4 regions of the Rhizobium sp. CB3171 genome follow, and region 3 is predicted to be linked to each of the others. Evidence: predicted binding sites of a transcription regulator. Region 3 holds the regulator's gene; each other region holds the start of a gene.
What was found. Region 3 encodes LexA, which represses DNA repair genes until DNA is damaged. Its sites were predicted from a motif close to TGTTCNNNNTGTGTTCNG; they were not measured.

Region 1 (3,115 bases), 620 kb from region 3:
GCCAGCATCTGCCCTGCCCAGGGGCCGGCAAGAACGCGGGCGAGTTCGATGACACGAATGCCGGAAAGGGGTGGTTTCTTGGTTTTATTATCGGTCATATCGGTCCCGATGGGCGGCTACGGCGCGAAAGTGTTCTCAGATGTATCGGATACCGGCCCGGAAGCAAAGCGCCGCTCGCGCCAGAGAATATGGAGGCTTCGGTTGATGCAAACGGGGCAGGGAACCGCCGGTGGCATTTATTCAAACATTCCTTTGGGAATCAGTCCTTTGCCGTCACTTGCTGACACCAGTCGGCAAAATCCGAAATGGTTGCGGCCGCACCGATCTCGTTCAGAGTCTCATGCCGCATGTCCTGATAGATGGTCATGGTGGTATGCGAGAAGCCGGCCTTTTTCAAATGATCTGACAGCCAGGAAATTGCTTCTCCATTGTTCGTCGCCGGGTCATGCCTGCCGCCGATAAGATGGATCGGCATGTCGCGCCGAAGCCGATCGAGGTGATCCCTTTGTGGTGCACGGAAGGTCAGTTCGAAAATATCCAGCCACAGCGACACCGAGGCATCGAAGCCGCAGAGCGGGTCGGCAATGTACTTATCCACCTCTTCGGGAATACGGGATAGCCAATCGAATTCGGTGCGGCGGTTGGCGATCGATTGGCCCCAGGCGCCGAAGGTCAGCTTCGGCAACAGCCCGCTCGGGACATCGGACCCCTTCAGCATGCGTTCTGCCTTCAGGATGATCTGCGCCGCGCGCCCGGCGAGACCAGGGTTGAAATTCGAGTTCCAAACGGTGACGGCATCGAACTTGTCGGGATGCGTCACGGCTACGTTGAGGCTGATCAGCCCGCCCATGGAGTGGCCGAAGAGAATGATCGGCAGGCCGGGATGGGCGGTTGCGGCAAGCTCGCGCATCGCCAGCACATCGGCAATGACCGCATCGACACCATTGCGCCTTGCGAAGCGGCCGAGTGGCGCATCGACAGCTTTTGTCTCGCCGTGGCCGCGATGATCGTGAGCATAGACATGAAAGCCGCGTGCTGCCATCGCTGCGGCGAAGCGTTCATAGCGACGGGAATGTTCGGCAAGGCCGTGGCTGACGAGAAGTACGCCACGCGCGGCGCCCTCTGCCGGCGCATGATGATAGGCGAGCGTCGCGCCCGTCGGACTATGCAAATGCCTCGTTTCGGCAAACATCATGCGTGTTTCCTCCCCATGTGGGACGAAAGGTCATCGCCGACGGGATTGCAATGGACGGCAAGGGAAGCTCACAGAAATAAATCTTCGTGGTTTTTGCGATTCAGGGTTGCGTGCCGCAAATCAAACTGCTTACTTGTTCTCATATTGTTCTGTTTTTGGAGGTATAGAATGAGGCCTTGGCTTCAGGGGTTTGCAGTTGCGGTTCTAACTGCGGTGGTGACGGCGACGAGTGCCGTGGCTGAGGAGAATAGCCATGGACGGACGCGCTTTATTCTGGCGGCGAGTTGGGAACCCGCGTTCTGCGCGACGAACCAAAAGAAGGCGGAATGCCGAAATCAATCAGCGAATAATTTTGACGCCAAGAACTTTTCACTACACGGCCTCTGGCCGATGCGGCAGGAATATTGCGACGTTTCCGATGATCTGAAGCAGTCCGATCGCGGCCGGGACTGGAAAGACCTACCGGCTGTTCAACTCTCGGCGGAAACCAAGGCCGCGCTGGACAAAGTCATGCCCGGCACGCAATCCGGTCTGGAGCGGCATGAGTGGATCAAACACGGCAGTTGCACCAAGCTCAGCGCCGATGATTATTTCGGGACCGCGGTGGGGTTGATCAATGAACTCAATGCGTCCGCTGTGCGCGATCTTTTCGCGCAGAATATCGGCAAGACGCTCGATGCCGAAACCATCAAGGCTGCTTTCGACAAAAGTTTTGGCGAGGGCGCCAGTGGCCGCGTGAAGATGAGCTGCCGCCAAGTCGGCAAGGTGCGGGTGATCTCGGAACTGACGATCGGCTTGTCGGAAGACGCTATTCAGCCGTCGGAAGGAAACGAGCCGCGACTTGAGCAATTGATCCAGGGCGCTGGCAGCACATCGTTTGGCTGCGATCAGGGCGTGGTGGACGCAGCGGGTTTCTGACACCCAGCAGGCGGCTCGGCGCGATAAATGCCCTCGGACAAGGTTTCTCCGTTGCCCGAGGGCGGGGTTTCGCCTACATAGCGGCACAATTCGCAATGTATCCGCCCGTGGAGTAACCCAAGCTATGGCACGTCAGTTCATCTATCATATGGCCGGTCTAAATAAGGCCTATGGCGCCAAGAAGATCCTCGAAAATATTCATCTCTCTTTTTATCCCGACGCCAAGATCGGTATTCTCGGCCCGAACGGTGCCGGTAAGTCGACCGTGCTGCGCATCATGGCCGGCCTCGACAAGGAATATACTGGCGAAGCCTGGTTGGCCGAAGGCGCCACTATCGGCTACCTGGCGCAGGAGCCTCAGCTCGATCCCAACAAGACGGTGTTCGAAAACGTCATGGAAGGCGTTGCCAAGAAAACCGAAATCCTCAATCGCTACAACGAATTGATGATGAACTATTCCGACGAGACGGCGGACGAGGGCGCCAAACTCCAGGATATCATCGACAGCCAGAATCTCTGGGATCTGGAAAGCCAGGTCGAGATGGCGATGGAAGCATTGTGCTGCCCGCCGCGCGACGCTGAAGTCACCAGCCTTTCCGGCGGTGAGCGCCGCCGTATCGCGCTTTGCCGCCTGCTTCTCTCACAGCCGGACCTGCTGCTGCTCGACGAACCGACCAACCATCTCGACGCCGAGACCATCGCCTGGCTGGAAAAGCACCTACGCGACTATCCGGGTGCCGTGATGATGATCACCCACGACCGCTACTTCCTCGACAATGTTACCGGCTGGATTCTCGAACTCGACCGCGGCCGTGGCATTCCCTACGAAGGCAACTATTCCGCCTATCTGCAGGCCAAGGCCAAGCGCATGCTGCAGGAAGCCCGCGAAGAAGCTGGCCGTCAGAAGGCAATCAGCCGCGAACAGGAATGGATCGCCTCCAGCCCCAAGGCCCGTCAAGCCAAGTCCAAGGCGCGTATCAACGCTTACGAACAGCTAGTCGA
Region 2 (3,115 bases), 550 kb from region 3:
AACCGCACCAACGCCGGCACCGATCGCGGCGCCTCCCGCCGTGTTGGATACTTTCTGCTCTCCCGTATAGGGATCGGTTGTCGTACATGCATTGAGAAAGGCTGCCGAGACGGCAAGGATGGCAAATTTCTTGATCATAGAATCGTCGCTCTCCGGTTCGATGGTCCGCAGCAGATATGAAGCATTGCGGCAATATGATGAAATATAATTTTCGTCCACCCGCGGCCGGGCTGCCCGGCCACTATTCTGGAGCGTTTTCTTCCAAACTAACCAGTTCAAGGAGATTGGATCCGCTCCGCCGATCTATTCCCCTTGAAATCCAGGCTTCCGCCGTCAGAGGTTTTGGAAGAGTTGTCTCACCGTATCGTAGCTGGCATTGGCAATCGACAATGATTGCAATCCCAGTTGCTGCTGCGTCTGCAGCGCCAATACCCTGCTTGATTGCCTCTCCATGTCGGCATCGACCAGCTTGCCGACGCCACTCGTCAGCGAATCGCTGAGATTGCTGGCAAATTGGTTTTGCAGACTGACGCGCGTTTCCAACGAGCCGAAGGCCGATCCTATGGTGTTCAGTTGATGCAGCATGGCGGTGACGGTGTTGACCATGTCGGTCACGGCGCCCTGTGTCGTATTAGCATCGAGCGAGATTTCTACCTGCCCGCTGGTGTCGCCATTCTGGCTGCCGATCAGCACATAGTTCTCGGCTGCTCCCGCTTCCGTCGCAAAAGCGGTGGAAGTGAGCACGCCATAGCCGCCCGTGCCGTTTGAACGATCGTCGATCAGATATCGTGCATCCGTCGAGACGATGGGGCCGCTGGTCGAGCTGACACCCTCATAATTCAGCATGCCGATCGAAACCGTGCCATCGGTGTGGCGGATGAGGGAGCCCGGGATCTCGTGTGGCTCGGTCGGATCGTCACCGTTCTGCAGCACGACCCAGTTGACGCCGTTGAAGCTCGTCGACTCGCCGACGCTGCGAAGCTGGTCCTTAAGTTCGGAGATCTCGTCGTTGAGCTTGGTCTTATCGACACTGCCCTCATAGCCAGTCACCAGCTTCGACCGGATCTGAGTGACGATATCGATTGCGCTGGTGATGCCCGTGGAGGCGGTGCTGACCGTGGCAGCAGCAAGCCCCAGCGCATCCTGCACGGCCGAGACGGCGCCAATATCGGTGCGCGTCAATGTCGAGATCGTCCAGTAAGTGGCGTTGTCCTTAGCGGTCTGCACACGCAGACCGGATGACATCTGACGCTGTGCGACATTCAGATCCGCCTGTGTGTTTCGAAGGACTTCAAGGGCTGTATTGACAGGGGAACTTACCCTTATGAAGGTCGAAAAAATACTCACGACACAGGACTCCGGACGCAACGATACACAACAGATACATGAAGACATTGGAACCATGCCGCGGGCGCTCATGCGCGCGGGCCAACCGAAGTCGGCGAAGGTGGAGTCCGGCAAAAAAACAGCGCCTGAAACTCGAGCGGTTACAGGCGCTATGATTAGCAATCATGCTTAAGAAAGCGATAATGGAAACTGGCAATTTACCATAAATCGCCCTCGATCAGAAAATCGTTATCGCGTTCAGGTTGCGATCATTCCGCCGCCCGGAGCCTGGTCGCCTTCGCACGCAATGCCGCTTCCGACATCTCTTCTTGCCGCCGCCGTTCCGTTGAACAACAAGCCGCAGGAACTGCGAGACAGTCCCTTGAAAGGCTAACAACCCAAGAAATGTGCACTTTTTGTTCTATTTCCCGGCCGTTTCTTTTGCCTTTCAGGGCAGAATCATTACATTGAGCCGCATGACCATCGGACATGACGACATTCCCTTCTTTGACGAGGAGCCGGAGCACGCGGCGCCGCGTCGGCCTGCCCCTGCCCCTGCCCCCAGCGCCGGTGGCGGTATTGCGGCCCGCGCCATGGCGGCGCGCGATAGCGGCCGCCGGCCTGACTATCTCGCTGGCCTCAATCCGGAACAGGCGGAAGCGGTCGAGACGCTGGATGGGCCCGTGCTGGTGCTCGCCGGCGCCGGCACCGGCAAGACGCGGGTGCTGACGACCCGCATCGCCCATATCCTTTCCACCAACCGTGCCTTCCCCTCTCAGATCCTCGCCGTCACCTTCACCAACAAGGCCGCGCGCGAGATGAAGGAGCGTATCGCCCTTCTCGTCGGCGGCGCGGTCGAAGGCATGCCCTGGCTCGGCACTTTCCATTCGATCGGCGTCAAGCTGCTGCGCCGTCATTCCGAGCTGGTCGGCCTCTCCTCGAGCTTCACCATTCTCGACACCGACGATGTCGTGCGCCTGATCAAGCAATTGATCCAAGCAGAAGGGCTGGATGACAAGCGTTGGCCCGCCAAGCAATTTGCGGGGATGATCGACACCTGGAAGAACAAGGGCCTCGGCCCGGCCGATATTCCGGAAGGCGATGCGCGCGCCTTCGCCAATGGCAAGGGACGCGACCTCTATACCGCGTATCAGGCCCGCCTGAAGACGCTGAACGCCTGCGACTTCGGCGACCTTTTGCTGCATCCGATCAATATGTTCCGCCAGAATCCTGATATATTGAAGGATTATCACCAGCGGTTCCGCTACATCCTCGTCGACGAATATCAGGACACCAACACCGCTCAATATATGTGGCTGCGTCTACTGGCGCAGCGGCAAAAGGGCGAGCTGCAGAATGTCTGCTGCGTCGGCGACGACGACCAGTCGATCTACGGCTGGCGCGGCGCTGAGGTGGACAACATCCTGCGTTTCGAAAAGGATTTTCCAGGCGCCAAGGTCATCAAACTGGAGCGCAATTACCGCTCTACCGAGCATATTCTCGGCGCGGCCGCGCATCTGATTGCCCATAATGAGGGCCGGCTCGGCAAGACGCTGTTCACCGACCGCTCCGATCCCGACGATATCAAGGTGCAGGTGCACGCCTCCTGGGATTCCGAGGAGGAAGCGCGCGCGATCGGCGAAGAGATCGAGCAGCTTCAGCGCGGCAAACACAATCTCAACGACATGGCGATCCTCGTGCGCGCCTCATTCCAGATGCGTGAATTCGAAGACCGCTTCGTTACGCTCGGCCTGAACTACCGCGTCGTTGGCGGCCCTCGCTTCTACGA
Region 3 (3,115 bases):
GCGGCAGCTACAAGGGAACCGTGGAATCCTTCAGCCTGCGTTCCGTCAGGCTTCGACATCATCATGGTCCGGTGTTCACAGTTCCCTTCGGCGAACTCGGCGCCGTTCAGAACATGAGCCGCGACTGGGCGATCGATAAATTCCTGCTACGGGTTCCGTTCAATACCGACGTCGCCAAGGCGAAAAGGATCGTCAAGCAAATCGGAGAGCAGTTGAAAGAAGATCCGGAAATCGGACCGCAGATTCTTGAGACCCTGAAAATGAAGGGGGTGGAGCAAATTGGCGACTTCGGTATCGAACTGAGTTTCGCTTTTACCGCCCTCCCCGGTCGGCAAACCTACATACGGCGCCAGGCCTATACCATGATCCGCGACGCCTTCATGGAAAACGGCATCGACTTCGCTCAGCCGACAGTGCAGGTGGGTGGCGAGGAAAAATCCGATGCCGCGATCGCAGCCATGACACTGCAGAGAAAGAAGATCGCTGAGCAAATGACGCAATCGGCGGCGCCGCCAACCTGAACGTTCGCGCGAGATCAGTCACCAGCCTCATCTCCGCGCCCTCTTTGGCAAGGCGACAACCCTGGAGCCGATACCGGATGACGTTGGACAGAAAGGAGATCCAATGTGCTGAACGACCATCTGACGTCTATTGCCGCGCACGTTATTCAAATAGCGCTGACACCGGTCTTTCTGCTGGCGGGCACCGCCGGGTGCCTCAATGTCTTTTCGGCTAGGCTCGCCCGCGTCTCCGACCGGGTCAACAGCCTTTTCGAACGGGTGACCTCTGAGGACCCGGATGAAACGCGGTTGCTGCAGCTCTATTATCTGCGGCGGCGAACATTGGCGCTGGAGATCGCAGTTCTGCTCGGCACGGCATCGGGCGTGTTCACATGCCTTGCGACGCTCGGCCTCATGGGCGGTGCAATTCGACAGCAATTTCGCGAGCAATTGCTGCTCTGGCTCTTTGGCCTTGCCGTCTTCGCACTCATGGGCGCCTTTGTGGCCTTTCTCGTCGAGATGATTCTGGCCGGGCGCAGCATGCTAAGGCAGATCGCCAACGACCGTACCTTGCTCGAGCACCGGCACGGGAGTTCGAGGAAAAGTTCAACCTATTGATATCCCATCGAATATTACTACGGATGGCACCAATCCCGGCCCCTCAGAAATCCGGATTCCCAGTCAGATCCATAGCTTGCTCTCCATGGTTCGGAGAGTGTCGTCCTCCAAAGAGCTTATAGAACGAAGAACATGGCTTTTCGCCGCCTTGGAGATAATCCGTTTTGGGATCGTCCGAAATTTTGCTTCGCCCGATTCCGCATATATTTCTGCTATTTAGTTTGAAGGTGCCGGGAAAAAAGTCATCTGCCCGGGACCTGTTATGTTCCCATTTATTTGATGCACCTACAAAATGTTCACCGAAATTTAAGGGCTTGCGGAACACATATGGAACATATAGTGTCCGTTCTGGATTTGTTTCACGACACCTTCTCAGTCCCGAGGTTCAAAACGATGTTGACGCGCAAGCAGCAGGAACTGCTTCTCTTCATTCACGAACGAATGAAGGAGTCCGGTGTTCCGCCATCTTTCGACGAGATGAAAGATGCGCTGGACCTTGCGTCCAAATCCGGTATTCACCGTCTCATCACGGCTTTGGAAGAACGCGGCTTCATCCGTCGCCTGCCGAACCGGGCCCGGGCGCTGGAGGTCATCAAGCTACCGGAGGCCTATAGCCCGAGCCTGCAGCCTCGCCGCGGCTTTTCGCCAAGCGTCATCGAGGGTAGCCTTGGCAAGCCGCAACTTGTGCCGCCGCCCGCACCCACCAAGCCGGTGAGTGAGGACAACAACAGTTCGGTTTCGGTACCCGTCATGGGCCGCATTGCCGCCGGCGTTCCGATCTCGGCCATCCAGAACAATACTCACGACATCACCGTTCCCGCCGACATGCTCGGCTCCGGCGAGCATTATGCGCTGGAGGTCAAGGGCGACTCCATGATCGATGCCGGCATCTTTGACGGCGATACCGTCATCATCCGCAACGCCACGACCGCCAATCCCGGCGACATCGTCGTCGCTCTCGTCGATGATGAAGAGGCGACATTGAAGCGCTTCCGCCGCAAGGGAGCCTCGATCGCGCTTGAAGCGGCAAACCCTGCTTACGAAACCCGCATCTTTGGGCCGGATCGAGTGAAGGTACAAGGCAAGCTCGTCGGTCTCATTCGCCGCTATCACTGACCGGTGACGCCGGCTTGAGCGGCGCGCCAAAAGTGTCTGTTCGCCAGTCGTAGGAGCGATGCAGGCTCCATGGCCGCGAAAGGTTTTCAAACGCTGCCGTCATTATCGGTTTATCGGTGCTAAGGCTCATTTCGATGGACCCTGTGCGGCGCAATGTTGCACCTGTGAAGAGCGTGGCGCCAGAGCGGCAGCGATCAAGACGCAGCCGTACGGAGGTGATGACGATATTGGCCGTGTCGCAGGCCGGAGCGAGATAGGCGGCATCTTCAATGGTGACAAGCATGTCGCCATTATCCAGCATTGCCACGCACCATGCACCTTTTTGGCAGGCGAAACCGCCCGGCCCGGCCGCGTCTAATGCCGCATCCATCGCCTTTCGAACGGTGCTCTGTTCTTCGGAATTCAGGCGACGATGCTTGTCTGATTTGCTGATTTTGGGGAGCTGACTATCCGGCGGAAGCATCGTTGGCGGTTGCTGCTCGGTGATCGCCAATGCTCTTTGCCACTGCTCGAAGATGAAATCCGGCGGTTTTTCGCGGTTTGTCGTCAGCGCACCGTTGCGCAACAAGGCGACCAGCGTGCCGTCCTCGGAGATCATGAGATCAGGCTTGAGGACACCGGGACTGAGTGCCACGACTGCAACCGAACCGATGATCAAGAGCGCACCTGCATGTCGCAGCCATGTTCTCAGCAAGGTCATCAACAAGAAGCCGGCTATGACCGTCGGGAACAGCCAGACCGGCAGCCGACCGAAGGGAATATTGCCGCCCCAGGCGGCAACCGTTTTGGCAATGACGATGACGACATCAAGTCCCCAGCCGGTTATCTGCCAGAAAGGGGCATCAACGCCAAATGGCATCAGTAGCGTCGCCGCCATGCCA
Region 4 (3,115 bases), 1.3 Mb from region 3:
TCCCGAAGCCCTTGACCATGGCTTACCGCCTGCGCAACTTCATCCGACAGGGCGGCGCACAGGGGCTTGCCGCCTGAGCGCGGCCAGCCCTGACGGAAGCCCTTGAATAGCCGTTGCGTTTGGATGCGGGCCGACCTACATCTGTCCGCAAATTCGAGCGAGGGCTGACTATGGCTGGTATCAAGAATGTTGCGGTCCAGATGGACCACGTGAAGAGCATCAACATTGCGGGTGACTCGACCTTTGCCATGAGCCTGGAAGCCCAGACCCGCGGCTACAAGCTCTTCCACTACACGCCCGAGCGCCTCAGCATGCGTGACGGCAATGTCTACGCGACGGTTGAGCCGATGATCCTTCGCGACGTCAAGGGCGATCACTTCGAGCTCGGCGAGCCGGAGCGCGTCGATCTCTCGACCATGGACGTGGTGCTGCTGCGCCAGGACCCACCCTTCGACATGGCCTATATCACCTCGACGCATCTACTCGAGCGCATCCACCCCAAGACGCTCGTCGTCAATGATCCGGCCTGGGTGCGCAATTCGCCGGAAAAGATCTTCGTCACCGAATTTGCTGATCTCATGCCGAAGACGCTGATCACGCGCGATCCGGCCGAAATTCGCCGCTTCCGCGAGGAGATGGGCGATATCATCCTGAAGCCGCTTTACGGCAATGGCGGCGCCGGCGTCTTTCATTCGACGCGGGACGACCGCAATCTATCCTCTCTGCTCGAAATGTTCGGCCAGCTCTTCCGTGAGCCCTTCATCGCTCAGCAATATCTGCCCGACGTGCGCAAGGGCGACAAGCGCATCATCCTCGTCGACGGCGAGGCGGTCGGCGCGATCAACCGTGTGCCGGCCGAGCATGACAGCCGCTCCAACATGCATGTCGGCGGCCGCGCCGAGGCGACCGAACTGACGCCGCGCGAAAAGGAAATCTGCGAGCGCATCGGCCCGGCATTGAGAGCGCGCGGTTTCCTGCTCGTCGGCATCGACGTCATCGGCGACTATATGACCGAGATCAACGTCACCTCGCCGACCGGCCTGCGCGAAGTCAAGCGCTTCGGCGGCGCCGACATTGCCAGCCTGTTGTGGGATGCGATCGAAGCGAAGCGGGCTTGAGGGGCGCCAGCCCTCTAGGAATCGTGACGCCACCCCTCCGCTCGCCGCAAGGCGGGCTATATCGCGATGCCCATCCGGCGGCAGGTTAGGATCACTGCCGACGGTCCGGTGGAGCTATCGTCTGCGATGACCGTCGGCACGAAGCCGAAAAGTGGTTTCACGTCGACCATCATGCCGACGTAAGGCCGCTTGTCCATGACACCGTGCAGGCCGCCAAAGGAGCTGATGGTGCCGCAGACGCTGACGTAGCCCTTGCTATCCTTGGAAGCCGCCATCGGCCCGAAGATCAGCACGCCCTCATAGGGAAGCTGCTCGTGCAAACCCTTTTCCACCGCGGCAATTTCCTTGGCGCTCAATTGATAGGGAGCGCCTTTTTCCAGATTATCCCCGCCATCGATAGATTGGCAGCCGGCCAGAACAGCGCTCAGTAGAAGGGATAGCGATACTACAAGTCTCATCTTTGCTCCCGATTGTAGAAATCGTCCCTTCGTTCTTTTATTGTTCTTGTTTCATTCCATGTTTTCTGCCACTATGCAACCCATAGTCTGTTATGAAAAATTGATAACGGTAAACGAGTTAAAAGAGGGCGGGGATGGTAGCGCGCGTCAGCACGATTGCGTTTCAGGGCATTGAGGGCGTTCCTGTCGAAGTGCAGGTGATGATTTCCCCGGGGAAGGTGCTGATGCATATCGTCGGTCTGCCGGACAAGGCCGTGGCCGAAAGCCGCGAACGGGTGCAGGCAGCTCTTCATGCCTCTGGCCTGTCGCTGCCGCCGAAGAAGGTCACGGTCAATCTCGCACCCGCGGACCTGCCCAAGGAGGGCAGCCATTTCGATCTTCCGATCGCGCTTGGGCTGATGGCGGCGCTGGGCGCCATCCCGGCGGATGCGCTTGCGGCCTACACCGTCATCGGCGAGCTCAACCTCGATGGCACGATCGCGCCGGTCGCTGGCGCGCTGCCGGCCGCGATCGCCGCCAATGCCATCGGCAAGGGGCTGATATGCCCGTCCGAAAGCGGTCCTGAGGCCGCCTGGGCCGGCGCCGACATCGATATTCTCGCGCCGCGCAGCCTGATCGCGCTCGCCAATCATTTCCGCGGCACCCAGGTTCTGTCACGCCCCGAACCGGCGATCCGCGCCAATGCCGCCAACGTCCCCGATCTCGCCGATATCAAGGGCCAGGAAAGCGCCAAGCGGGCGCTGGAAGTGGCGGCGGCCGGGGGACATAATCTGCTTTTCGTCGGCCCGCCCGGTTCCGGCAAGTCGATGCTGGCCTCGCGCCTGCCGTCCATTCTGCCGCCATTGTCGACGGCGGAGCTGCTGGAAGTGTCGATGATCCATTCCGTTGCCGGTCAGCTTTCGGGCGGAAAGCTCTCCGACCGCCGGCCCTATCGCACGCCGCATCATTCCGCCACCATGGCGGCGCTGGTCGGCGGCGGCTTGCGTGCCCGCCCCGGCGAGGTATCGCTTGCCCATCACGGCGTCCTTTTTCTCGATGAATTGCCCGAGTTTTCGCCGCAAGCGCTGGATGCGCTGCGCCAGCCGCTGGAATCGGGCGAATGCGTCATCGCCAGGGCCAATCATCGCGTTTCCTATCCGGCCAGCATTCAATTGGTTGCAGCGATGAATCCCTGCCGTTGCGGCATGGCCGGCGAGCCGGGTCACACCTGCGCCCGCGGCCCGCGTTGCATGACGGATTATCAAGGCCGCATCTCCGGACCGCTGTTGGACCGCATCGATATCCGCCTCGACGTGCCCGCCGTCTCTGCGGCCGATCTCATCCGCCCGACGACGGCCGAAAAGAGCGCCGATGTCGCCCTTCGTGTCGCCCGTGCCCGCGAGCGGCAGCGCGAACGCTTCGAGGCCGCCGGGATGAAGGGAATTTCCACCAATGCCCGCTGCTCGACATCGATGATCGAAACGATCGCCGAGCCGGACGCCGCCGGCCTGCAATTGCTGCGCGACGCGGCCGAGAAGATGAAGTTTTCCGCCCGCGGCT

Region 1: a site for LexA is predicted at 1,330-1,347, ahead of QA648_RS09270 (ribonuclease). Genes of this name have one in related genera too.
Region 2: a site for LexA is predicted at 1,733-1,750, ahead of QA648_RS08950 (UvrD-helicase domain-containing protein). Genes of this name have one in related genera too.
Region 4: a site for LexA is predicted at 1,607-1,624, ahead of QA648_RS19110 (YifB family Mg chelatase-like AAA ATPase). Genes of this name have one in related genera too.

The regions. Positions count from the first base shown of each region.
Region 1 is NZ_CP121652.1:1,892,428-1,895,542, reverse strand. It holds gene QA648_RS09280 (CaiB/BaiF CoA-transferase family protein) at 1-98, opposite strand, end outside; gene QA648_RS09275 (alpha/beta hydrolase) at 260-1,192, opposite strand; gene QA648_RS09270 (ribonuclease) at 1,364-2,113, shown strand; gene ettA (energy-dependent translational throttle protein EttA) at 2,238-3,115, shown strand, end outside.
Region 2 is NZ_CP121652.1:1,819,565-1,822,679, forward strand. It holds gene QA648_RS08940 (OmpA family protein) at 1-138, opposite strand, end outside; gene QA648_RS08945 (flagellin) at 334-1,347, opposite strand; gene QA648_RS08950 (UvrD-helicase domain-containing protein) at 1,803-3,115, shown strand, end outside.
Region 3 is NZ_CP121652.1:1,268,764-1,271,878, reverse strand. It holds gene QA648_RS06325 (mechanosensitive ion channel family protein) at 1-521, shown strand, start outside; gene QA648_RS06320 (DUF2721 domain-containing protein) at 627-1,118, shown strand; gene lexA (transcriptional repressor LexA) at 1,512-2,234, shown strand; gene QA648_RS06310 (ComEC/Rec2 family competence protein) at 2,215-3,115, opposite strand, start outside.
Region 4 is NZ_CP121652.1:3,925,720-3,928,834, forward strand. It holds gene QA648_RS19095 (cupin domain-containing protein) at 1-77, shown strand, start outside; gene gshB (glutathione synthase) at 171-1,118, shown strand; gene QA648_RS19105 (hypothetical protein) at 1,175-1,576, opposite strand; gene QA648_RS19110 (YifB family Mg chelatase-like AAA ATPase) at 1,711-3,115, shown strand, end outside.